Regions from separate parts of the Clostridium sp. B9 genome, predicted to be linked through region 4. Evidence: predicted binding sites of a transcription regulator. Region 4 holds the regulator's gene; each other region holds the start of a gene.
What was found. Region 4 encodes Rex, which represses fermentation and respiration genes when NADH is low (regulators of the CRP and FNR family bind a similar motif). Its sites were predicted from a motif close to ATTGTTAANNNNTTAACAAT; they were not measured.

Region 1 (6,381 bases), 2.4 Mb from region 4:
TATACCTTATATGTTATTGTTAATTAGGGGATTGGTTAATCGCAAAGTTAAAAGATAAAAAATTAACAATGATAAAGATTACTTAAGGGAAGGATGAACTGGAATGAGTAAGAAGATAGTTATTGTTGGAGGAGTTGCAGGTGGAGCTTCAACAGCAGCAAGACTAAGAAGATTAGATGAAAACAATCAAATAATAATGTTTGAAAGAGGCCCTCACGTTTCATTTTCAAACTGTTGTTTACCATATTATTTAAGTGGAAAAGTGGAGCATCATGAAGATTTAGTTCTTATGAGCCCTGAAAAATTCTATAGTCAATATAGAATAGATGCAAGAGTTTTTACAGAAGTAGTTTCAATAAACAGAGAAGCTAAGGAAGTAACAGTAAGAAACGTTGTAAATGGACAGGAATATACTGAGAGCTATGACAAATTAGTTCTTTCACCAGGAGCGAAAGCTATAGTACCTCCAATAAAAGGTATTGAAGATGTGAAAGTATTTACTGTAAGAAATGTTGTAGATATAGCTAAGTTAAAGTCTTATATACAAGATACTGATAGCAAGAACATATCTGTTATAGGTGGAGGATTCATAGGAGTTGAAGTTGCTGAAAACTTATGTGAAGCAGGATATAATGTATCACTAATTGAAGCAATGAACCAAATAATGAAACCATTTGACTATGATATGGTTCAAGTTTTACACAAAGAAATATACGATAAAGGCGTAAACTTAATCGTTGGAGATAAGGTAAATTCTTTTGAAGAAAATACAGTAGTTTTAGAATCAGGAGAAAAAGTTAAATCTGATGTTGTAGTTATGGCTATAGGAGTTACACCAGAGACTGATTTAGCTAGAGAAGCTGGATTAGAAATTGGACAAACTGGAGCTATAAAAGTAAATCAAAATTACTTAACTAACGATAAAGATATATATGCTGTTGGTGATGCTGTTGAGGTATACAATGCATTAACTAACTCAATAACAAAATTACCACTAGCAGGACCAGCTCAAAAGCAAGCAAGAGCAGTAGCTGATCATATACATGGAAGAGCATCAAGAAATAGTGGATATATTGGATCATCATGTATTCAAGTATTTGATTACAATGGAGCTTCAACAGGATTAACTGAAGGATTAATTAAAGCTTTAAATCTAAATATAAATTATGATGTTGTAAGAGTTATTCCTCAAGATAAAGTTGGATTAATGCCAGGTAGTGAGCCATTACATTTCAAATTAATATTTGAAGTTCCAACAGGAAGAATCTTAGGAGCTCAAGCAATTGGTAAGGGTGCTGCTGATAAGAGAGTTGATACTATAGCTACTTTAATAAAATTAGGTGGAACAGTAGAAGACTTAAAAGACTTAGAACTTTGTTATGCACCTCCATTTGGAACAGCTAAGGATGTTGTAAACCATGCTGCATTAGTTGCATCAAACATATTAGAAGGGGCATTTAAACAAGTTTATGTTCAAGATGTTAGAGAATTAGTTGAAAGTGGAGCATTCATAATAGATGTTAGAGAGGTTGATGAATACGAAGCAGGACACATTAAAGATGCTAAAAATCTTCCTTTAAGTGAAATAAGAGATAGATTAGATGAAATACCAACTGATAGACCAGTTTACTTACATTGTAGAAGTGCTCAAAGAAGTTACAATGCATGCTTAGCATTACAACACTTAGGATTCGAAAATGTATATAACATATCAGGTGGATTCATGGGAATAAGTTTCTATGAGTATTTCAATGATAAAGTTATGGGTAGAGAAGCAATAGTTACAGAATATAATTTTGATTAATAATTTTAACTATGGTGTTTAAATTTAAGCACCATAGTTAATTAAAAAATATTTTAGGGATAGATAAACAATAATATTAATTGTTTGTTAATTAACAAATTAGTGGAGGAATTTTAAGTGAAAAAATATACGGAATACATTATAGGGTTTGTATTACTTGCTGCGATTTTAATTTTAGGGAAATTAAATTTAGGTAGTTCAATGCTATACTTTAGATTATTAATGGGATTAGGTTTAGGATATGCTCTTACAAGATCATTCTTTGGTTTTGCTGGTGGAGTAAATAGAAGTTATAGAGCAGGATCTACAAAATTAATGAGAATGCTAATGATATTATTTGTTGGGACTGCAATAGTAAGTGTTTGTTTCTTTATAGGACAAGATCCAACAACATATGATTTATGGGTTAATCCAATAAACTTAGGGCTTATATTAGGTGGAATATTATTCGGATTTGGAATGGCATTTTCTAGTTGTTGTGCATCAGGAGTTCTTACAGATATGGTAACAGGATTACCTCGTGCATTTATAACTTTAATATTCTTTGGAATGGGAGTATATGTAGGATTTCCAGTTCAAGGATCTGCAAGTTGGGTAAAGGACTCAATGATATCAACTGAAACATTTAAAAATGGAGTATTTTTACCAGACTTATTTAAATGGGATGGATTAGAAGGATACTTAGGAGCAATTATAGTAACTATTATTTTAGCTTGTTTAACAATTTGGGTAGCTAAATTATACGAAGAAAAAAGAAAAGCAAACAACACATACTGTGGTGTTGATACTGAAATAATGCAAGAAGAAAAGCATGAAGAAAAAGGTGAGTTTAAATTATTTAGTAAAGCTACATATGATAAGCTATTTGTAAGACCTTGGACTTTAGCTACTGGAGCTATAGTAATTGGTGGTATATTCATATTATTAATGGGTGTAACTAAAGCTGGATGGGGAGCATCAACTCCTTATGGATTCTGGTTTGGTAGAGCGCTTGTAGCATGTGGAATATCACCTGAGAATGTAGCAGCTTTCGCTGGTAAGCCAGTAGAAATGTTTACTGCACCATTCTTCTCAAATGGAATGAACGTACAAAATACTGGTATAATCTTAGGAACACTTGTAGCATTACTTTTAGCTGGAAGCTTTAAGGCTACTTTCAAAGCTGGATTACAAATAAGCTTTAAAGAAGCTTTAATCTACGTAGTTGGTGGATTCTTAATGGGATTCGGAACAAGATTATCAAATGGATGTAACGTTGGAGCTCTTTATACACCAATAGCTAACTTCTCATTATCAGGATGGATATTCTTAGTATTCTTAGTTGTAGGTGGAGTATTAGGAAACATAGTTTATAAAAAAATTATGGTTAAAAAATGCTGTGAAGTAGAAGTTAATAACAAATAAGAGTTAATAATTAAGTAGAAATATAAAATAGTTTGAAAAAAAGCTATAATTAGTTGATTAAAATAAAACTGATTATAGCTTTTGTTTTGAACTATGCTTTAAACGAGTATTGATAATAATAAATTGTTTTGTGTAAAGTTTTAATTTTAGATAGCCCTTCAGACTTACTTAATTTTAAGTAAAAATCAAAATTTTCAATTTTGTACTTTGAACTTATACCTTAGAATGGATATGAGAAGGTGCTTCCTATTCAAATTCATCTATTTCAAAATAATAGCTAAAGCTCAGAGCTCCCGTTGGTCAAACAACTTCGCTTCTTAACGCTATTATTTTTCAATAGATAATGAAACTCTAACTGCTCATTAAGATAGTCTTACGGTTCTATCTAAAATTAAAACTATTCAAAAAGAAAATTATAATAAGTCAATATTGTTTTAAGGCATAGTTAAAAGCGTGCCTTTAGTTATTTAAAGATAGATATAATTACAATTATTTAAATATAGACAGAGTTTATACTGGAGGGAAATATGAAGGAAGTTAAATTAAATAGGATAGATATATTTTCTATAGTTTTAGGGGCAATAATAGGATGGGGTTCATTTATGCTTCCTGGGACTAAGTTTTTAAAGGAATCAGGGGTAATAAATACTTTCTTAGGCCTTTTTTTAGGAGTAATTTGTATCATAATAATTGAAAAAAACTATTTGGTAATGATGCAAAGTCATGATGAAGAGGGAGGAGAATTCTCTTATACATATAATAATCTAGGCAAAAAGCATGGATTTATAGTAGGTTGGTTTTTAACACTGGCTTATTTTACAATGATTCCATTAAATGCAACAGCATTTCCCCTTGTAATTAAAAAATTATTTGGAGGGATATTAGAGTTTGGATACTTATATAATATAGCTGGATACAATATCTACTTAGGAGAGATATTGATGTCTAGTATAATAATACTTGCCTTTGCCTATTTAAACCTAAAAGGAATAAAGAAAACTAGTAAGGTTCAAAATGTAATAATTTTTAGTTTAATAACTATGGTTATACTTGTACTTTTAGGAATGATAATCAAGGGGAATAAAATACAATTTGTAGATACATATATTGAAGATTATTCATTTAATCTTAGTGAAATAATAAAAGTTTTTGCTATAACACCTTTTGCATTTATAGGATTTGATGCTATTCCTCAGCTTAGTAAGGAACTGAATTTTTCTAAGAAAAAAGCATCAAGAGTTGCAGTAATATCTTTAGTTATGGGAGCCTTAATATATAATGTATTGAATATTATAACTGCGTTAGCTTATTCACCAGAACAAGCACTAGCTTTAGATTGGGCTGCAGGGAGTGCAGTGTTAAGTACATTAGGAAAAGGAGCCTTTCTTCTACTAATAATAGCTTTAACAGCTGCTGTTTGGAGTGGAATAAATGGTTTTATGATTTGTAGTTCAAAATTGTTAGGAGCTATTGCTAACTATAAAATGCTTCCTTCAAAAATGGGAAAGGTAAATAAGAATGGTGTTTTTGGAAATGCTATAATTTTTATAAGTATTGTAAGTTTAATAGCGCCTTGGTTTGGAAGACAGGCAATAATTTGGATTGTTGATATGTCATCTTTAGGGGCATCAGTAGCTTACTTCTATGTTTCTCTAATAGGAGTAAAAAAAGCAGAAAGTCATAGAGAGAGAATAATAGCTATTGTAGGTATTATTATAAGTATAGTATTTATAGGGTTATTAATTTTACCTATCTCACCAGCTTCGTTAAGTAAGGAGTCTTTAATAGCCTTAGCTATATGGTGTATAGTTGGAGGTTTTGCATATTACAAGATCAGAAATAACAAAGCAATAAATTAATAAATAGTCTATGGTTAATATTTAGCCATAGACTATTTAAGTTATTAACATCTTTTAAAAGGTGTTTAAGCTTTTCCGTTGATGTGATTATAATGATGTAGTATAATTAATTGCAAAAAAAGTATGTTTGGAGTTAATATTATGTCATTAGAAAATAATTTTGAAAAAGAGCTTATTAAGAAGTGTGAAATAGCTGAAAAAGAGTGTGGATGCACTCAAAAAAGACTTTTACTAAATATTGAAAAGTTTGGTGGGGTAAGAACAGTTCAAGAGATTTTACGTAAGGGTAGAGTTTCAGATGGATTTGATAAATTACAAAAGGCAAATCGTCTTGATCTTACAATGGAAGCTGTTGTTATTAATAGTAAATATAATGAGCTTTTCACAGATGAAGAAGTAAATGCTTGTCATGAATTACTTTGTGAATATGGATATTATAAATAAAAATTAGGAGCTTAATCTAGAGAGGGTTAAGCTCTTAATTTTTATTTATTATAATTTAGTTATTATTGTAGACAAAGTATAATTAATTAAAGGTAAAAATAGTTTTGATTTGATTATATCAATGTTTTAATAAAGAAAGCATTGTTTTGAAGGAGTGGTTGAAACGTTTACTTAAAGGTGGTATAATTTTACTGTTAGATTATATTTTAATCATTAAGTATTTAAAATATTGGTCTATTATTAAAGGGAAGAGGTGCTGAAATGAGCAAGTAATCTATTTTTGAAGAACATAATAAAAAATTCGTATGTTTCATACGTTTTATTGTGTTGCCAAATTTAGATTATATCATGGATGCATTTAGATAAAATAATATCTATGCTTTATTTGTGTACATGTAAAATCATTTGGCAACAGATGGTTTTTTATTTTTGTATAAATTTATATAGGGATAAAAAATTCTTAAATTATTATATAAGAATGAGAAGAGGTAGAGATTATGAGAAATTATGAGAACTTAAAAAATCAGATAGATAAAACAAAGAATTTTTCAGGCGTTGTAAGTTTAAGAAAAGGGGAAAATCTTTTATTTAGTGAGGTAAGAGGATATGCTGATTTACCTAATGAAAGAAAAAATAACTTAGAGACAATGTTTGGAATCGCATCAGGGGCTAAAGGGTTTACAGCAATAGCTATTTGTAAGCTAGTGCAAGATGGTAAATTAAATTTTAATTCCTTAGTTAAGGATTATGTGGACTTACCTAATTACGATGAATCCATAACAATAGAACATTTGCTAACTCATACTTCAGGAATGTCAGATTATTTTGATGAAGATAAATTAGATGATTTTTCAGAAATTTGGGAAAAGA
Region 2 (6,381 bases), 1.2 Mb from region 4:
GATGTTTTTAAAGGAAATACAACTATAGGATGTATTGTTACTAATGGAAACTTTACTAAAGCACAGATAAACAAAATAGCTTCCATGGCCCAAAATGGATTTGGAAGAACTATAAGACCTGCTCATACAATGTTTGATGGCGATACAATATTTGCTCTCTCTTCAAATAAAGTTGATGCTGATATAAATGTTGTAGGGCTTTTAGCAGCTCAGGTTATGGAAAAAGCCATAATAAAAGCTGTAAAAGAGGCTGATTCATCACATGGATTCACTGCATTCAAAGATTTAAAATTTAACGTATAAAAATATAGGCTCAAGCAGATAATAATTCTGTTTGAGTTTTTTATTTAAATGAGCTAAAAGATAATCTTATTTAAATAAAAATCTCATATTTAATAATAAATTCATCTTTAAATTATATATAATAAGTTCTTTTATCAATTTATACCATTTAGACTTTTTTTATCCTGTGTTGGCTATTATTTTATAGTTTATTAAATCCATTTCTGCACATCATAATAGCGAAAGGAAAAGAAAAACTTAACCTTTCAAAAAATCTCATTTAACTTAAAAGGAGGAATTCAAAATGGCACAATTAGTTCCAGAAGCAAAAAACGGATTAGCAAAATTTAAGAATGAGGTAGCAAATGAAATGGGTGTACCATTCTCAGACTATAATGGAAACCTAAGCTCAAAAGAATGCGGAAGCGTTGGTGGAGAAATGGTTAAAAGAATGGTAGAAAAATACGAACAATCAATGAAATAAAAATCATAAAAAAATAAGAAGAGAGGAATTTTCCTCTCTTCTTATTTTAATTGATATATTTAATATGTTTCTCTAGGATACCTCTTGAAGCATGAAACTTCTCCAGTTACCATCCTCTATTAAAACACTATTCTTTTCAAAAGTTTCTTTATCATTCATAGCATAGTAATAAACATAACATTTTTCAGTTGACTTCTTTCCAATCATATCAACCTCCATCTCTATTCTGTTATATTCATTATCTTTATTATTAAGACCTAAATACCCTTCCATTAAATCCATAGAATTTATAACATTCTCATAATCAAGAATTGTCATAACCTCACCATAAATCCAATCGTCACCTTCAATTAAGGCTGGATATCCCTTGTGTGGCATATGATAAAGCTTTCCTTTAACTCTTCCTAATTCACTTTTTATAACTTTTCCTTTTAAGTATTTATCATAATTAAAAAACCCTGTTCTTAAACTTCCATATACAAAGATTTTTCTTTTTATCCTAGGTTCTAACATTAGCAAACAGCTCCTCCCACAGCTTTAATATCTTCTGAATTTAAAACTATAGCTTTTATAGAGAGTTCTAATCCCTTAGCTATATCATTAATTGACATAGAAGGTGTATTAGGCTTATTTAAAACTTGATTTGGTATATACGGCACATGAATAAACCCTGCTCTTATATTCTCATATTTCTTATTTACTAAGTACAGAACTCCATACATAACATGGTTACATACAAAAGTTCCTGCTGTATTTGAAACTGATGCTGGAATCCCTCCTTCAATCATCTCTTTAACCATAGCCTTTATTGGAAGATTACTAAAGTAAGCAGACTCACCATCTTCATATATTGTAGTATCTATTGGCTGATTTCCTTCATTATCCTTTATTCTTGCATCATCCATGTTTATAGCTACTCTCTCTGGAGTTATTCCAAATCTTCCACCAGCTTGACCTATAGATATAACTACATCTGGATTTATTTCTTCTATCTTTTCTTCTATTTTCTCAAGAGACTTTCTGAAAACTGTAGGTATTTCTAATTTTATAACCTCAGCTCCAGCTATGTTTTCCGGTAACATTTTTACAGCCTCTAATGCGGGATTTACGCTTTCTCCTCCAAAGGGATCAAATCCTGTAATTAATACTTTCATTTTCATATTCTCCTTTTCTTTAAATATATTTATACTTAAAATATTTCGACATAAAACTCTAAATTCATTTAATTTTAGGCTATTTTAAGTCACAAAGAATTTTTAAAACACTTATTATATATTATCTTTAGAATGCTAGGAAGTACATTAATGCTATATGTATAATTAATAATGCTATAGAAAATAAACTCTGACACTTCATAACTACATTCTTATCTTTAGTTTCTAAAAGTGCTGCTGGCATAACATTGAAGTTAGCTGCCATAGGAGTTAATAATGTTCCACAGTACCCTGCTGTTAAAGCTAAAGCTCCTGCTATAGCAACATTAGCTCCTTGAGCAAATACAAATGGTAATCCTATTCCAACTGTTATAACTGAGAATGCTGCAAACGCATTTCCCATTATCATTGTGAATACTGCCATACCTACACAATATGCAATTACTCCTGCTAATATATTTCCCTCTGGTATAAATGTTGATATACTAGAAGAGATAACATCCCCTACTCCAGCTGCTGTAAATACAGTTCCTAATGCTGCTAAAAGCTGTGGTAATATACTAGTTGATCCAACTGACTGAACCATTCTATTACTATCTTCAACTAAATGTTTTGGTTTAGCTTTTAATATAGCAAATGTTGCTATAACTGCTGCTACGGATGCTATACCTATAGCTACAGTACCTGATAAATCAGTAAACTGAGCTATTACTAAAGATCCAATAGCAATAACTATTGAAGGTATAAATATTTTATTTTTTAACTTTCCTGCTTGCATTTCTGCAAAATCAACATTAGGCATTTTTAAGTTTCCTATATTAACTTGCTTACCTGCTGTTAATCCACCGATTGCAAGAAGTAACCCTCCTACTATTACTGGTGGAATATATGCCCCTGCAATAAATATAATAGCTAGTATGCTCCAAAATATTGCAGTTCCAATTCTCGTCTTATGATTTTTGTCCTTTAATGTATCTATTGCCGTATTTAACATTAAAAGACCAACTATTACATAAAATATTTCAAGTAATATATTAGAAATCATCTTCATATCCATGGTACTATTCCTCCTTACTTAACTTCTTCTGTATTCTTTGATAGATTCTTACTCAACTTCTTATCTAAAATACGATTTTGTAAAACTCCTAATATTAAAGCTATTATAGCTATTGGAACTGAAGCTTTTGCTATTTCTAAAGTGCTAACTCCATACCCCAATTCTTCTAAAGTTCCTGCTATTAAAAGAACCCCTGAACTTGCTAAAAATACATTTTGCCCGAAGAAGTTACCATAGTTATCCATAGCTGCTGCTGTTCCCTTTATTAAATCTTCATCTTTATCATCTAATTTTCCATATTTACTAACTGCAGCTCCTTGAGCCATTGGATTTATAAGAGGTCTTATAAACTGAGCTTGTCCACTTAATCTTAATGATACAGCTGCTCCAACTTGTCTAATGAAAAGATAACAACTTAAAAGCTTTCCAGTAGACATATTCTTCATACCTTTTATTAAAGTTATAGCTCTCTCCTTCAATCCAAATCTTTCACACATACCTATTACTGGAAGTGTTAAAATAAATAAAGTCATGTGTCTCTGACTTACAAAAGTTGAACCTAACTTTTCTAATATCTCATAAACACTCATATCTGCTACTAATCCTGTTGCCAATCCTGCTACTAGTACAACCGCTATAGTATCAAACTTTAAAGCAAATCCTACTATTACAATTAATATACCTATCAGTTCCACTTTGTCATCTCTCCTTTTTTAATTTATTATTATTTAATCGTTAAAATTTTTATTCTCGTTCCTTGTAAACAATTATAATGATAAATTTATCAATTTTCTATAGTATTTTATGAACATTCTTTAAAATATTCCTATTTATATTATTATTTCCATATTGTTCTTAAAAATTTTTCAATTTATTAAAATTTTACAATATAAAAAAAGCCTACATATATGCGTTAAACATATATGTAGACTCTTTTTCATTTAAGAAAATTTATTATTTTCTTGTAACAGTTATTTTTTCATCTGCTCCATCTATTAATGCAATAGATCCATCATAGATTTCTCCACCAATTATTTTCTTAGCTATTTCAGTTTCTAAGACATTACTGATATATCTTTTTAATGGTCTTGCTCCATAGATTGGATCATATCCTTCCTCTGCTAATATTGCTTTAGCATTGTCTGTAACCTCTAAAGTTATATTTCTTTCTCTTAATCTATTTTCAACATCTCTTAAGAATATATCTATAATCTTCTTAATTCCTTCACTACTTAATGGTCTAAACATTATAATATCATCTACTCTGTTTAAGAATTCTGGTTTAAATCTTAATTTCATTTCGTTCATTACATTGTCTCTAACATCTTCTTCTACACCTTCAGCTGATTTATTTTCTAATAAATAACTACTTCCTATGTTAGAAGTCATTATGATTATAGTATTTTTGAAATCAACAGTTTTACCTTTGTTATCTGTTAATCTACCATCATCTAATATTTGAAGGAATAAGTTAAATACATCATCGTGAGCTTTTTCTATTTCATCAAATAGTATTACTGAATATGGATTTCTTCTAACAGCCTCTGTTAATTGACCACCTTCTTCATATCCAACATATCCTGGAGGAGGTCCTATTAATCTAGATACAGCATGTTTTTCCATGTACTCTGACATATCTATTCTTACAATATTATCTTCACTATCAAATAAGTTTCTAGCTAATGTTTTAGCAAGTTCTGTTTTACCAACACCAGTAGGTCCTAAGAATATAAATGAACCAATTGGTTTTCTTTCATCTTTAAGTCCTGCTCTAGCTCTTATTACAGCATTAGCAACAGCTGTTGTAGCCTCATCTTGACCTATTACTCTTTCTCTTAATTCTTCTTCTAATCTTAAAAGTTTTTCTCTTTCACTTTCAACAAGTTTAGTAACAGGAATTCCAGTCCATTTTGAGATAATTTCTGAAATTTCATTTTCAGTAACTTCTTCTTTTAATAATGCACCTTCATTATCTTTTTCCATATTTTCTTCTTGTTCTTTTATTTGACGTTCAAGTTCTGGAATTCTTCCATATTTAAGTTCAGCAACTTTATTTAAATCATATTGTCTCTCATACTGTTCAGCTAACCCTCTAGCTTCATCTAACTCAGCTTTTAAATCTCTTATTCCAGAAATATGAGCTTTTTCTTTTTCATACTTAATTGTCATTTCATCATTTTTATCTTGAAGATCAGCAAGTTCTTTTTCTAAAGCAACTAATCTTGCTTTTGAAGCTTCATCGCTTTCTTTTGATAATGCTTCTTTTTCTGTTTCAAGCATTAGAATTTTTCTTCTTATAATATCTAATTCAGTTGGAAGAGAATCTATTTCACTTCTAATCATTGCACCAGCTTCATCAATTAAATCAATAGCTTTATCTGGTAAGTATCTATCTTGAATATATCTATGAGAAAGTTTTGCAGCCGCAACAATTGCTGAATCATGAATTCTAATTCCATGATGAATTTCAAATCTTTCTTTTAATCCTCTTAAAATTGATACAGTTTCTTCAACTGTTGGTTCTTCAACTATAATCGGTTGGAATCTTCTTTCTAAAGCCTTATCTTTTTCAATGTATTGTCTGTACTCATCAAAAGTTGTAGCACCTATACAATGAAGTTCCCCTCTTGCAAGTAATGGTTTGATTAAATTACCTGCATCCATAGCTCCATCTGTTTTACCAGCTCCAACTATTGTGTGAATTTCATCTATGAATAAAAGTATTTTTCCTTCTGAACTTTGAACTTCTTTTAATACAGCTTTTAATCTTTCTTCAAATTCTCCTCTGTATTTTGCACCAGCAATTAAAGCACCCATATCTAATGAAATGATTACTTTATCTTTTAAACCTTCTGGTACATCTCCTCTTACAATTCTTTCTGCTAATCCTTCTACTATAGCAGTTTTACCTACACCAGGTTCTCCTATAAGTATTGGGTTATTCTTAGTTTTTCTTGAAAGAATTCTAACAGCTCTTCTTATTTCTTCATCTCTTCCTATTACAGGATCCAACTTATGTTGTTTAACAAGTTCAATTAAATTTGTTCCATATTTATCTAAAGCTTCATAAGTTCCTTCTGGATCTTGTGAGTCTACTCTTTGACTTCCTCTAACCTCAGTTAAAACTTTTAGGAATCCATCTTTAGTTATGTTGTTTTTACTTAGTATGCTTCCTACAGCTCCATTTTTATCTATTTCCATTATTGCAAGCATTACATGCTCAACACTTATATATGAATCTTCAAATTGCTTTGAAATTTCTTCTGCTTTTATTAAAACTTCATTTATTCTTCTAGTTGCAGTAACACCTGATGATTGTGCTGCCTCACCTAAAACCTTAGGCATTCTATCTATTTGAACATGAATGTCATTTTTTAATGACTCTATATTAACACCCATTTTTT
Region 3 (6,381 bases), 160 kb from region 4:
TACAAAGATGGTTAGATTAAATAAGGAAAATCAGTTATATTACATAATAGTAAAAAGAGGGGCTTTAAAAAAGTTTAAACTTTTGGATGATATATATAAAAACTGTGTAACAGCAACATATACAAATGATAGTATAGAAAATATAAGAGTTGCTAGAGGACAGACTAAATTATAAAAAATGAAGGTGATTATTGTTTTATGAATACAAAAGTTGGTTTTATAGAAAATATAAATAAAGACATAAAACATTTAGAAGAGGCTGCTGAAATAATAAAATCAGGTGGAATTGGAGCTTTCCCAACAGAAACAGTATATGGGTTAGGTGCTAATGCACTAGATGGAGAAGCAGTAACAAAAATATTTAAAGCAAAGGGAAGACCACAAGATAATCCATTAATAATACACATAGCTGATAAAAATGATATAGAAAAGTATGTTAAAGAGATACCAAGCTTTGCTCAACAATTAATGGATAAGTTTTGGCCAGGTCCATTAACTATAATTTTTAAGAAAAAAGATATAGTTTCAAATATAACATCAGCTGGATTAGATACTGTCGGAGTAAGAATGCCTAATGATGAAGTTGCTTTAAAGCTTATAGAGTTATCAGAAGTTCCGATAGCTGCACCTTCAGCTAATATATCAGGGAGACCAAGTCCAACTGATATTGAAAGATGTGTGCAAGATTTAGATGGAAGAGTAGATTTTATTATAGGTGCTAAAAAAAGTGAAATTGGAGTAGAGTCAACTATAGTAGATGCCACTGGAGAACATTTATGTGTATTAAGACCTGGTGGAATAACATTAGAAATGTTAAAAGAAGTAGATGAGGGAGTTTATATAGATAAAGCAATATTAACTTCTTTAGATGAAAATACTAAGCCAAAAGCGCCTGGAATGAAGTATAAACATTATGCTCCTAAGGCAAAAGTGAAAATGGTTCAAGGTTCAACAAATAAAATGGTTGAAAAAATTAAAGAAATGGTGCATAATTACATAGATGAAGATTTAAAGGTCGGAATCATGGCTACAGATGAAACTATGTCTATGTATAATGAAGGAATAGTGAAATCTTTAGGAACAAGAGAAGACTTAACTTCAGTAACTAAAAATTTATTTGAAATGCTTAGAGCTTTTGATGATTTAGGAGTAGATGTTATAGTAACAGAAGCTTTTGATGAAGAAGGTTTAGGTGTTGCCATAATGAATAGGTTAAAAAAATCCTGTGGATTTGATATAACTATGGTTTAAGAAATATATATGAAAGGAGCTAAATAAGCATGATGCTTTTAAAAGAAAAAAAATATTTCGAATTTACATTTTTAAAAAATTCTATATTTACTTTTTTTGAAGATCCATTATCTTTATTTAGTGTCCTTTCAATTAATGAAACAAAGTGCTTTTTTATTTGACTTACTATTTAAATTTTTATTTTAAGTAGTATTATTGTCATTTGAAAAGTACTTTTTTTTTAGATAATATATTTAATAAAAGATATATGGAGGTTAGTGAAATGAAAATAGCAATTGGATGCGATCATGGTGGATTTAACTTAAAAAACACAGTTATAAAACATTTAGAAGAAAAAGGTATTGAATTAAAAGATTTTGGTACATATAGCACAGATTCTTGTGATTACCCAGACATATCAATACAAGTTGCAGAAGCTGTAGCTTCAAAAGAATTTGATTATGGAATATTAATTTGTGGAACTGGCATAGGAATCTCTATAGCAGCAAATAAAGTTCCAGGAATAAGAGCAGCATTATGTCATAATACATTTAGTGCTCATGCAACAAGACAACATAATAATGCAAATATATTAGCTATGGGCGAAAGAGTAGTAGGTCCAGGATTAGCTTTAGATATAGTTGATACTTTCTTAAGTTCAGAGTTTGAAGGTGGAAGACATCAAAATAGAATAGATAAGATATCAGCAATAGAAGATAAATATTCAAAATAATTAGCAAAACAATATTTTTATATATAGATTTTAGGAGGAAGATAAAATGAGTAAAGTAACAGAAATAACACATCCACTTATATTACATAAGTTAGCGTTCATAAGAGATAAGAAGACAGGATCAAAGGATTTCAGAGAATTAGTAAGTGAAGTTTCTATGCTTATGGCTTATGAGGTAACAAGAAATCTTCCAATGGAGGAAATCGATATAGAGACTCCAGTTTGCAAAACTAAGTGTAAAGTTTTAGCAGGTAAAAAGGTTGCTATAGTACCGATATTAAGAGCTGGATTAGGAATGGTAGATGGAATGCTACAACTTATCCCAGCAGCAAAAGTAGGTCATATAGGTTTATACAGAGATGAAGAAACTCTTCAACCAGTAGAGTACTTCTGTAAATTACCACAAGACATAGCTGAAAGAGATGTTATAGTAGTAGACCCAATGTTAGCTACTGGTGGTTCAGCAGCAGATGCTATCACTTTATTAAAGAAAAGAGGAGCTAAGCAGATAAGACTTATGTGCTTAATCTCTTCACCAGAAGGAATTGAGTTTGTACAAAAAGCTCATCCAGATGTAGATATATATGTTGCATGCATAGATGAGAAATTAAATGAGCATGGATATATAGTTCCAGGATTAGGTGATGCTGGAGATAGACTATTTGGAACAAAATAGTTATAATTTAAATAGCTACTTAAAATTAAGTAGCTATTAATTATTTTTGGAGGTAAATGATTCATGGAAAAGATAAAAGTTTTAACTATCTTTGGAACAAGACCGGAAGCTATAAAAATGGCTCCATTAGTAAAAGAATTAGAGAAAAGACCAGAAATAGAATCAAAGGTTTGTGTAACTGCTCAACATAGAGAGATGTTAGACCAAGTTTTAGCATTATTTGATATAAAGCCTGACTTTGATTTAGACATAATGAAAAATCGTCAAACTCTAACTGGAATAACAAATAGAGTTTTAGAAGGTTTAGAAAAAGTATTTACAGAAGAAAAACCAGATATGATATTAGTACATGGTGATACAACTACTACTTTTGCTGGTGGATTAGCAGCTTTCTATCAACAAATAAGAGTAGGGCATGTTGAGGCTGGACTTAGAACTTTCGATAAATATTTCCCATTCCCAGAGGAAATGAATAGAAAGTTAACAGGAGCTTTAGCAGATTTACACTTTGCGCCTACAAAAGGTTCAAAAGCTAACCTTTTAAGAGAAGGAGTAAATGAGAACGACATAAAAATTACAGGAAATACTGTAATCGATGCTATGGAACATACTGTTGAAGAAAATTATGTATTTGAGAACGAAGAATTAAATAACATAGACTTCGAAAACAAAAAAGTTATAATGATAACTGCTCATAGAAGAGAAAACTGGGGAGAGGGTATAGAAAATATCTGCGAATCACTAAACAAAATAGTTGAAGATAATAAAGATGTTGAATTAGTTTACCTTGTTCACTTAAATCCAGTAGTTAAAGATGTTGTTTATAAAAATCTTGATGGAAAAGAAAGAGTACATCTTTTACCTCCACTAGATACAAAAGAAACTCATAACTTAATGAACAAATGCTTTATGGTTATGACTGATTCAGGTGGATTACAAGAGGAAGCTCCACACTTAGGAAAACCAGTATTAGTTTTAAGAGACGTAACTGAAAGACCGGAGGCGGTTGAATCAGGTACAGTTAAGTTAGTTGGTACTGATGTAGCTAAAATATTAGAAGAAGCAAATACATTAATCAATGATGAAAAAGCTTATGCTGAAATGAGTAAGGCTATAAATCCATATGGTGATGGTAAAGCTTCGGAAAGAATAGTTAAAGCTATATTAAACTATTTTGGAAAAGATGAAGAAGCTGTAGAAGAATTTATAAGTAAATAGACTTTGTTAAAAAGTTTAATAAATATAATTTGAATAATTGGAAAAAACAGACAGATATTTAGAATATTATAGAAATTTTAATGATATATTTCTATAATAGGGCTTAAATATCTGTCTTTTTTTACGAAAAGTAAAAAAATATCAAAAAAGATTGTTTAAAATTTAACAAAATATATTGAAAGTTAGTAATTTTATGGCTATAATTAAATCAGTTAGAAAAAATAAATATTTTTGATAATTTTTTACCTAAATGGGAGGTTTTTGATATGAGAGAGGTAGTTATTGCAAGTGCAGTAAGAACAGCATTAGGAACATTTGGTGGTACATTAAAGGACGTACCAGCAGTAGAATTAGGAGCTTTAGTAATTAAAGAAGCTTTAAACAGAGCAGGGGTTAAACCTGAAAATGTTGATGAAGTTTTAATGGGTAATGTAATCCAAGCTGGTTTAGGTCAAAACCCGGCTAGACAAGCATCAGTAAAAGCTGGTTTACCAGTTGAAATTCCAGCAATGACAATAAATAAAGTTTGTGGTTCTGGATTAAGATGTGTAGCTTTAGCTGCTCAAATGATAAAAGCAGGAGATGCTGATGTAGTAGTAGCTGGTGGTATGGAAAACATGTCACAAGGACCATATGTTTCAAGAACAACAAGATTTGGACAAAGAATGGGCGATGCTAAATTAGTAGATACTATGGTATACGATGCATTAACAGATGCGTTTAATGGATATCACATGGGTATAACTGCTGAAAATATAGCAGAGCAATGGGGATTAACTAGAGAAATGCAAGATGAATTCTCAGCAAATTCTCAAATGAAAGCAGAAGCTGCTATAAAAGCAGGAAAATTCAAAGATGAAATAGTACCAGTTGTAATTCCACAAAGAAAAGGAGAACCAATAGTATTTGATACAGATGAGTTCCCAAGATTCGGAACAACAGTTGAGAAATTAGGAAAATTAAGACCAGCATTTAAAAAAGATGGTACAGTTACAGCAGGTAATGCTTCAGGTATCAATGATGGTGCAGCTGCATTAGTTGTTATGAGTGCTGAAAAAGCAAAAGAATTAGGAGTAACTCCAATCTGTAAAATAGTTTCTTATGGTTCAAAAGGATTAGATCCTTCAATCATGGGATATGGACCATTCTATGCTACTAAAAAAGCTTTAGAAGGAACTAACTTAACTGTAGCTGACTTAGATTTAATCGAAGCTAACGAAGCTTTTGCAGCTCAAAGTTTAGCAGTTGCTAAAGATTTAGAATTCGATATGGATAAAGTTAACGTAAATGGTGGAGCTATAGCTTTAGGACATCCAGTTGGAGCTTCAGGAGCAAGAATATTAGTTACATTAATTCACGAAATGATGAAGAGAGATGCTAAAACAGGTTTAGCTACACTTTGTATAGGTGGAGGAATGGGAACTGCTTTAATAGTAGAAAGATAATAAGTTTACCATTATTATATATACTAAAAGATACTACCAATTAACTTGGTGGTATCTTTTTTGTTTAGAAATAATAAAAAGATTTTCTAAATCATATTTAAAATAAAGAATCCTGGTAATAAATATTCAGTAATATTAGAGTTTTGTATAACACTAAGAGTTTAGTTTTATTAAATTTATATAATGATAAGATTTCTATAAATTTATAATTAGTGCAATTTAAAAAAGTATTAATTATCTTATTAAATATATATAGATAAGTAAAGTTATAAGTAAATGTATTTTGTTGAAAAAAGATGAATAATAGAGTGGATAATAGAAAAAAATAGAGGTAAAGTATACAAAAATATAAAAAAAAGCTTAATTATATAAAAAAAATAAAAAAAAATGTGAATAAATATTAAAAAGGTTATTCAAAACCTTTTAAGTTGTAAACTTTATTCTAAATAATGGTTTGAATTTTTTTTGATGAAAATAGGGGTAAAAGTTATGATTTCATAACAAAAACTTTTAAAAAAGGATTTCAAAATCGAAAATAGTAATCGGAAATTAACTTTATAGTATGGTTAAATGAGTAAAAATTCAGAAAAATGAAATAGCTTGTATTAAAACATTCAAAAAAGGTCAAAAAAAGAGCAAATAAGAGTTTGTTAGAGTAAAAATGAAGGAAGTGCTTAAAAACACTTTAAAATATTAAAATATTAATAAATTCAAGCAAAATTTAAATTTTATTAATATTAAATTCAGGAATATAATTAGTAAAGTAACATTGCGGAACTATGGAGGTTATACGTGAACGCTAAAATCAAGAGTTTAGTTTTTTCAGTTATGAAGACTAATATTTTATTGACAATAATAGCAACCCTAGTAATTAGTTTATTTAATTTGAATTTTGGGGTGGCTTTTTTAGTTGGAAGTATAGTTGCAACAATTAACTTTACGGTTAATGCAATTGTAATCCACAGGGTCATAAAAAAAAGACGTGGAGCATTAAAAATTCAATTGAGCTTTGTACTTAGAATGTTAATGATTCTTGCATTTACTTTAATATTTATGAGAAGTGTTGAAGAATTAGCGTT
Region 4 (6,381 bases):
ACTATACAATTTTCCATGATTAACTCAGTTGTTGAAGAAGCTCTTATACCCATTTTGTCTTCTAATTTACCAATTGAGAATCCTGGGAACCCTTTTTCAACTATGAAAGCTGAAATTCCTCTTGTTCCTTGACTCTTATCAGTCATAGCAAAGATTATGAAAGTATCAGCAACCCCACCGTTTGTTATGAAGATTTTACTTCCGTTTAAGATGTAATTATCTCCTTCTAATACAGCTGTAGTTTGTTGTCCTGCAGCATCTGTACCAGCTCCTGGCTCAGTTAAACCGAAAGCTCCTAACTTCTCACCTTTAGCAAGTGGAGTTAAGTATTTTTCTTTTTGTGCTGGAGTACCAAACTGGTCTATTAATGAAGCACATAATGAAGTATGAGCTGATAATATAACCCCTGTAGTACCACAAACTTTTGATAATTCTTCAACAGCTAAGATATAAGATAAAGTATCTCCACCAGCTCCTCCGAATTCTTTCTTAAAAGGAATTCCCATCATTCCTAGTTTAGCCATCTTCTTAACATTCTCCATTGGGAATCTTTCTGTTTCATCTATCTCTGCAGCGATTGGCTTAACTTCATTTTGTGCAAATTCTCTAACCATTTGCTTAACTAATTCTTGTTCTCTTGTTAATTGAAAGTTCATCTTTAATTACCCTCCTTAAATTCACACAACCATTTTTTATTTCAAAAAATTATTTGTTTTTAAAATTCTTTTCTCTTCTTTCCACAAAAGCACTCATACCCTCTTTTTGGTCTTCTGTAGAAAAACATTTTCCAAAGTCTTCAGCTTCAACAACTATAGCTGAATCTATATCAACTTGCATTCCTCTATCAATAGCATCTTTACATAACTTAACAGCTATTGGAGCATTTGCAGCTATTTTATTAGCCATAGTCATAGCTTCATCCATTAAAGTTTCTGGTTCAACAACCTTATTTACTAGACCAATTCTTAAAGCTTCATCAGCTTTTATTATGTCGCCTGTGTAGATAAGTTCTTTAGCTTTACCCATACCAACTATTCTTGGTAATCTTTGTGTTCCACCAAATCCAGGAGTAATTCCTAGACCTACCTCAGGTTGTGCAAATTTAGCTTTTGAACTTGCAATTCTTATATCACAAGCCATTGATATTTCACATCCACCACCTAAAGCGAATCCATTTATAGCAGCAATAACTGGCTTGTCTAATTTTTCTAATCTTCTAAATACTTTATTACCTAAAAGTCCAAACTCTTTACCCTGTTCTTCGTTTAAATCTTTCATTTCTGCGATGTCTGCACCTGCAACAAAAGCTTTTTCACCTGCTCCTGTTAAAATAACTACATATACATCATTGTCATTCTCAATATGCTCTATTGCAGTATTTAAATCCTTTAATGTTTCAGAATTTAATGCATTTAAAGCTTTAGGTCTGTTAATTGTTAAAATTCCAATGTTTCCTTCTTTTTCAAAGATTACATTATTTAATTCCATTGTATTTCCTCCCTTATACCATAGTAAATGTATGGTTTTAAATCGTTTAACAACTAATTAACTAACAAATTTAAATTTTCAATACTAAAAATAGTATTGCTTCACCCCTATTTTTATTACAAAAAACCATTTTATTGTTAATTTTGTAACAAACAAAGGTAAAAAAATAGTTGAAGCACTAATGCACTTCAACTAAATTATAAAACTTAATAGCAAATATTTCAATATATTATTTGTATTTTTTTCGAAATATCCTAATTTTTTTCCATATTTACAAGTTATTCTATGATAATTTCACTCTATTTTTCATTACTATGATTTAAAAGATATACTAAAGTCATCATACTTTCACTTAAATGAACATTCTCTACAGTTACCTCTTTTGGCACTTCTAAATCTATAGGAGCAAAGTTCCATATACCTTTAATTCCACCCTCAACAAGTTCATCACAAACCTTTTGAGCATTAGCTCTTGGTACACAAATTATTCCTATTTCTACGTCATTTTCTCTTACAAATGGAGTAAGTTCTTCTATATCTTTTATCTCAACATCTCTTATTTTTATTCCAAACATTCTTGGATTCGCATCAAAAATACCTTTTAATTTAAATCCTAATTTATCAAAACTATTATAATTTGCAATAGCCTGACCTATGTTACCAGCCCCGATTATAACAGTGTTATAGTCTCTTGTAAGACCTAATATACTTCCAATGTTATTATATAATTCTTTAACATTGTATCCATATCCCTGTTGGCCAAAATCTCCAAAACAATTAAGATCTTGTCTTATCTGTGATGCAGTGAATCCAATCTTCTCACTTAACTCTTTTGAAGATATTCTATCAACATCATTTTCCATTAATTCTTGTAGATATCTATGGTACTTAGGTAATCTTTTTATAACGGCCATAGATATACCTTTTTTCTTTTCCATTTTAATAGCACCTCTTTCTAAAGTTCATCTTTTTTTTAAAAAAGCAATTACTTTTTAGACTGTATTTCAAACTTAAATGATAAAATTACAAATTTAGCCTTCTAAAATATTACCATACCCTAAAAAGTTTGTCTATATTTTAACATTCTTTTGGTTTCACTATCAAAAATATATGTATTTAAGTGTATTTCTTATATTTTTTACCAATTTTATCATATTAAATTAATATAATTAAATCATATTAATTTATCACTACTTAACGCTTTTAATAAATTTTAACAAAAAAAATAAGGCTTGCGTGGCTAAAACCCTACGTGCACACAAGCCTATTTAAACATTTCATAATGTTTAATATAAAAGTTTAAGGGAATTATTTACAATCTATACCCTATGCCTGAAAGTATTCTTACCATGTAATGATATCAAAAAAACCTATCTCTGTCAACAACTTTAGACAAATTTCACGCTTCTTAATTATTGTTTTTTAATATTCTACTTGAGTTTAATATAGCTATTAATGTAACACCTACATCTCCAAATACAGCTTCCCACATATTAGCCATACCTAGTGCTCCGAATATTAATATTATAACCTTAACTGTTAACGCGAATATAATATTTTGCCATACAATTTTGTTTGTTCTCTTAGCGATTTTTATTGCTTTTATTATCTTACTTGGTTCATCATCCATTATTACAACATCTGCTGCTTCTATTGCTGCATCTGATCCTACACCACCCATAGCTATACCTATATCAGCTCTAGCTAACACTGGTGCATCATTTATTCCATCACCAACAAAGGCAATCTTTTTATCCTTACTCTTATTATTAAATAGCTCTTCAAGCTTTTCAACTTTATCTTGAGGTAATAAATTACAATAAGCTTTGTCAATACCTAGCTCTCTTGCTACGTTATCTCCAACTTTCTCATTATCACCTGTTAGCATAACAGTTTGCTTAACTCCAACCTTCTTTAACCCACTTATTGCTTCTTTAGCATCATCTTTTATTTCATCAGCAATAACAATATAACCTAGTTCTGATTTTTCATTTGCGATATAAATTACTGTTCCAATTTCATCAATCTTAGTGGTATTTATGTTATTCATCTTCATTAACTTCTCATTACCAGCAAAGACTGTGCTACCATCAATATTAACTCTTAATCCCTTGCCTGGAATTTCTTCATAGTTTGATATTAATGACTTATCTATAGTTTTATCAAAAGCTTTAACAACTGATTTTGCAATTGGATGGTTTGAATAGTATTCAGCATATGCTCCTAATTCTAATAATTCTTCATTACTTAATTTGCTTGTGCTCTCTGCTTTTTTAACTTTAAATGTACCTTTTGTTAGTGTACCAGTTTTATCAAAAACTATACTCTCAATATTATTTAAAGCCTCTAAGTAGTTACTACCTTTTACTAAGATACCATTTTTAGAAGCAGAACCTATTCCACCAAAGTATCCTAAAGGAATTGAAACTACTAATGCACAAGGACAAGAAACAACTAAGAATATTAATGCTCTTCCTACCCATTCAGATAAGCTTGCCCCACTTATTAATAGAGGTGGTAAGAAAGCAAGTGCTAGTGCTGAAAATACCACTACTGGTGTATAGTATCTTGCAAACTTAGTTATAAATTGTTCAGTTGGTGCTTTTTTGTTTCCAGCATTCTCAACCAAATCTAATATCTTCGAAACTGTTGATTCTCCAAAATTCTTTGTAACCTTTATCTTTAACAATCCACTTCTATTTATTGAACCAGCCAATACTTCATCATTTTTTTCAACTTCTTTTGGTAAAGACTCACCAGTTAAAGCTGATACATCTAATGCTCCCTCTCCTGATAGAACAATACCATCTAGCGGTATCTTTTCACCAGCTCTTACAACTATTATTGATCCTACTGAAACACTTTCTGGAGAAACTTTTTTCTCTTCACCTGTAAGACTAATTATATTAGCATAGTCTGGTCTTATATTCATTAAATCTGATATTGATGTTCTTGATCTATTAACAGCATAATCTTGAAACATTTCTCCTATTTCATAGAATAACATTACTGCTACCCCTTCTGGGAACTCTCCAATAGCAAATGCTCCTATTGTTGCTATACTCATTAAGAAGTTTTCATCAAAAACTTGTCCTCTTAAGATATTTTTAAATGCTCTTAATAAGACTTCTCCACCTGCTAAAATATATGCCACTCCAAATATTGCAAGCTCATATCCTTTATCTAAATTAACTATCATACCTATTATAAATAATGCAATGGCTGCACCTAGTCTTATTAATTCTTTTTTATCTATTCCGAATTTATTATTTGATTTTTCTTCATTATGGCTATGACCATGGTCATGCCCGTGTTCATGTTCATCATGACAAGAACATGCACCCTTTGAATTCTTCATCTTATTTTTCTCAGATTCTTTTAGAACTTTTACATCTGGTTCTAAATCTAAAACAATCTTTCTTACTTTTCCTTCAAGAACCTCCTCTTGAATACCATCTTTCGGAGTTATTAGAAGAAGCTTAGTTGAAAAATTTAAAATTGCTTCATCAACTTCATTCAATTTATTTACTTTGTCTTCAATTTTGCCAGCACATCCAGCACAATTTAATCCTTCTAAGTAAAGTTTCATGTCTTTCATGCTTATCCCTCCTTTACTCTAATACATGATCTAATCCTTCATTAAAAATGTGTTTTACATGGTCATCAGCTAGGGAATAAAATACTACTTTCCCTTCTCTTCTAAACTTTACTAGTCTTGCTTGTTTTAAAACTCTTAATTGATGTGATACTGCTGATTGACTTACGCCTAATAATTCTGCCATATCACATACACACATTTCTCCCTCAAATAAAGCATATAATATCTTTATTCTAGTAGAATCACCAAAAACCTTAAAAACTTCTGCTAAATCATATAAAACTTCTTCCTTTGGTAAATGTGCCTTCACTTTATTTACTATATCTTCATGCACAATTGAACAATTACAACTCTCTATTTTATTACTGCTCATATTTTAAACTCCTAATTTTAATATTATCATATGAACAAATGCTCATATGTTCACTTTCATTATATGTCTGTCCACAAAAAAATGCAACCAAAAAAAGCTAAACTAATTTATAAAATTTTATAATCAGTTTAGCTTTTCTTTAATTATCTAAAAAAATCTCTATTCTTTTTAAAATTTCTTCTTCTCCAACAACTAAAATATTGTCCTCTTCTTTAAAAACTAAATATGGTCCTGGAGAAATAACAAGTTCTCCTTTTCTTCTTATAGCAACTATAGTTGCTCCTGTTTCCTGCCAAAACTTAGTTTCAGAAATACTTTTTCCTATAAGCTCACATTCTTTAGGTAATTCTATCTCTATAGGAGTTAATGGATTTGTATATCTAAGCCTATTAGAATAATCCACAATCTTATCAATCATATCTCCTATATTCTTTTCAATAACTTTTTTTTCTTCCATCAATGATTCAATATCATGTTTTAAAGAAGTTACACTTTCAATAGAATGAAATCTATTTATAAAATCATAAGCATTATCTTTCGATAAAATAATAACCCCACTACCTTTACTAGATTCCACAACTTCCATATCTTCTAATAGCTTTACAGCTTTTCTAACTGTCTCTGGTGATACATTATACTTACTTGCTAGTGTTGATCTACCATGTATCTTATCTCCAACTTTTATATCATCATTATATATTCTGCCTGCAATATCTAAAGCTATTTGCTTGTATATAGGCTCATTAACTTTACAATCCATCATATACCCTTTCCCTTTAATGTATTAGTTACATAGTTAATTTTATTCTAACATATTAAACACCAAAAGGAAATATTTGTATTAAGCAGTAGCTCCTATATATACTGACTGAGTATTTATAGCAATTGAATCATTTATATATTTTATTATACTTCTACATGC

Region 1: a site for Rex is predicted at 1,884-1,903, ahead of ACQZHJ_RS05090 (YeeE/YedE family protein). Genes of this name have one in related genera too.
Region 2: a site for Rex is predicted at 3,829-3,848, ahead of ACQZHJ_RS10535 (DUF969 domain-containing protein). Genes of this name have one in related genera too.
Region 3: a site for Rex is predicted at 4,008-4,027, ahead of ACQZHJ_RS14920 (acetyl-CoA C-acetyltransferase). Genes of this name have one in related genera too.

What each region holds. Positions count from the first base shown of each region.
Region 1 is NZ_JBNWKA010000003.1:1,120,850-1,127,230, forward strand. It holds gene ACQZHJ_RS05085 (FAD-dependent oxidoreductase) at 104-1,804, shown strand; gene ACQZHJ_RS05090 (YeeE/YedE family protein) at 1,922-3,208, shown strand; gene ACQZHJ_RS05095 (APC family permease) at 3,736-5,067, shown strand; gene ACQZHJ_RS05100 (hypothetical protein) at 5,209-5,511, shown strand; gene ACQZHJ_RS05105 (serine hydrolase domain-containing protein) at 6,009-6,381, shown strand, end outside.
Region 2 is NZ_JBNWKA010000003.1:2,359,277-2,365,657, forward strand. It holds gene ACQZHJ_RS10510 (P1 family peptidase) at 1-303, shown strand, start outside; gene ACQZHJ_RS10515 (alpha/beta-type small acid-soluble spore protein) at 587-766, shown strand; gene ACQZHJ_RS10520 (gamma-glutamylcyclotransferase family protein) at 839-1,279, opposite strand; gene pcp (pyroglutamyl-peptidase I) at 1,279-1,920, opposite strand; gene ACQZHJ_RS10530 (DUF979 domain-containing protein) at 2,048-2,977, opposite strand; gene ACQZHJ_RS10535 (DUF969 domain-containing protein) at 2,992-3,672, opposite strand; gene clpB (ATP-dependent chaperone ClpB) at 3,932-6,381, opposite strand, start outside.
Region 3 is NZ_JBNWKA010000003.1:3,359,824-3,366,204, reverse strand. It holds gene ACQZHJ_RS14945 (hypothetical protein) at 1-175, shown strand, start outside; gene ACQZHJ_RS14940 (L-threonylcarbamoyladenylate synthase) at 199-1,251, shown strand; gene rpiB (ribose 5-phosphate isomerase B) at 1,514-1,963, shown strand; gene upp (uracil phosphoribosyltransferase) at 2,010-2,639, shown strand; gene wecB (non-hydrolyzing UDP-N-acetylglucosamine 2-epimerase) at 2,703-3,857, shown strand; gene ACQZHJ_RS14920 (acetyl-CoA C-acetyltransferase) at 4,124-5,302, shown strand; gene ACQZHJ_RS14915 (ATP synthase subunit I) at 6,095-6,381, shown strand, end outside.
Region 4 is NZ_JBNWKA010000003.1:3,517,927-3,524,307, forward strand. It holds gene ACQZHJ_RS15775 (acyl-CoA dehydrogenase) at 1-656, opposite strand, end outside; gene ACQZHJ_RS15780 (short-chain-enoyl-CoA hydratase) at 706-1,488, opposite strand; gene ACQZHJ_RS15785 (redox-sensing transcriptional repressor Rex) at 1,788-2,426, opposite strand; gene ACQZHJ_RS15790 (heavy metal translocating P-type ATPase) at 2,897-5,086, opposite strand; gene ACQZHJ_RS15795 (ArsR/SmtB family transcription factor) at 5,100-5,459, opposite strand; gene ACQZHJ_RS15800 (TrkA C-terminal domain-containing protein) at 5,599-6,219, opposite strand; gene ACQZHJ_RS15805 (zinc dependent phospholipase C family protein) at 6,301-6,381, opposite strand, start outside.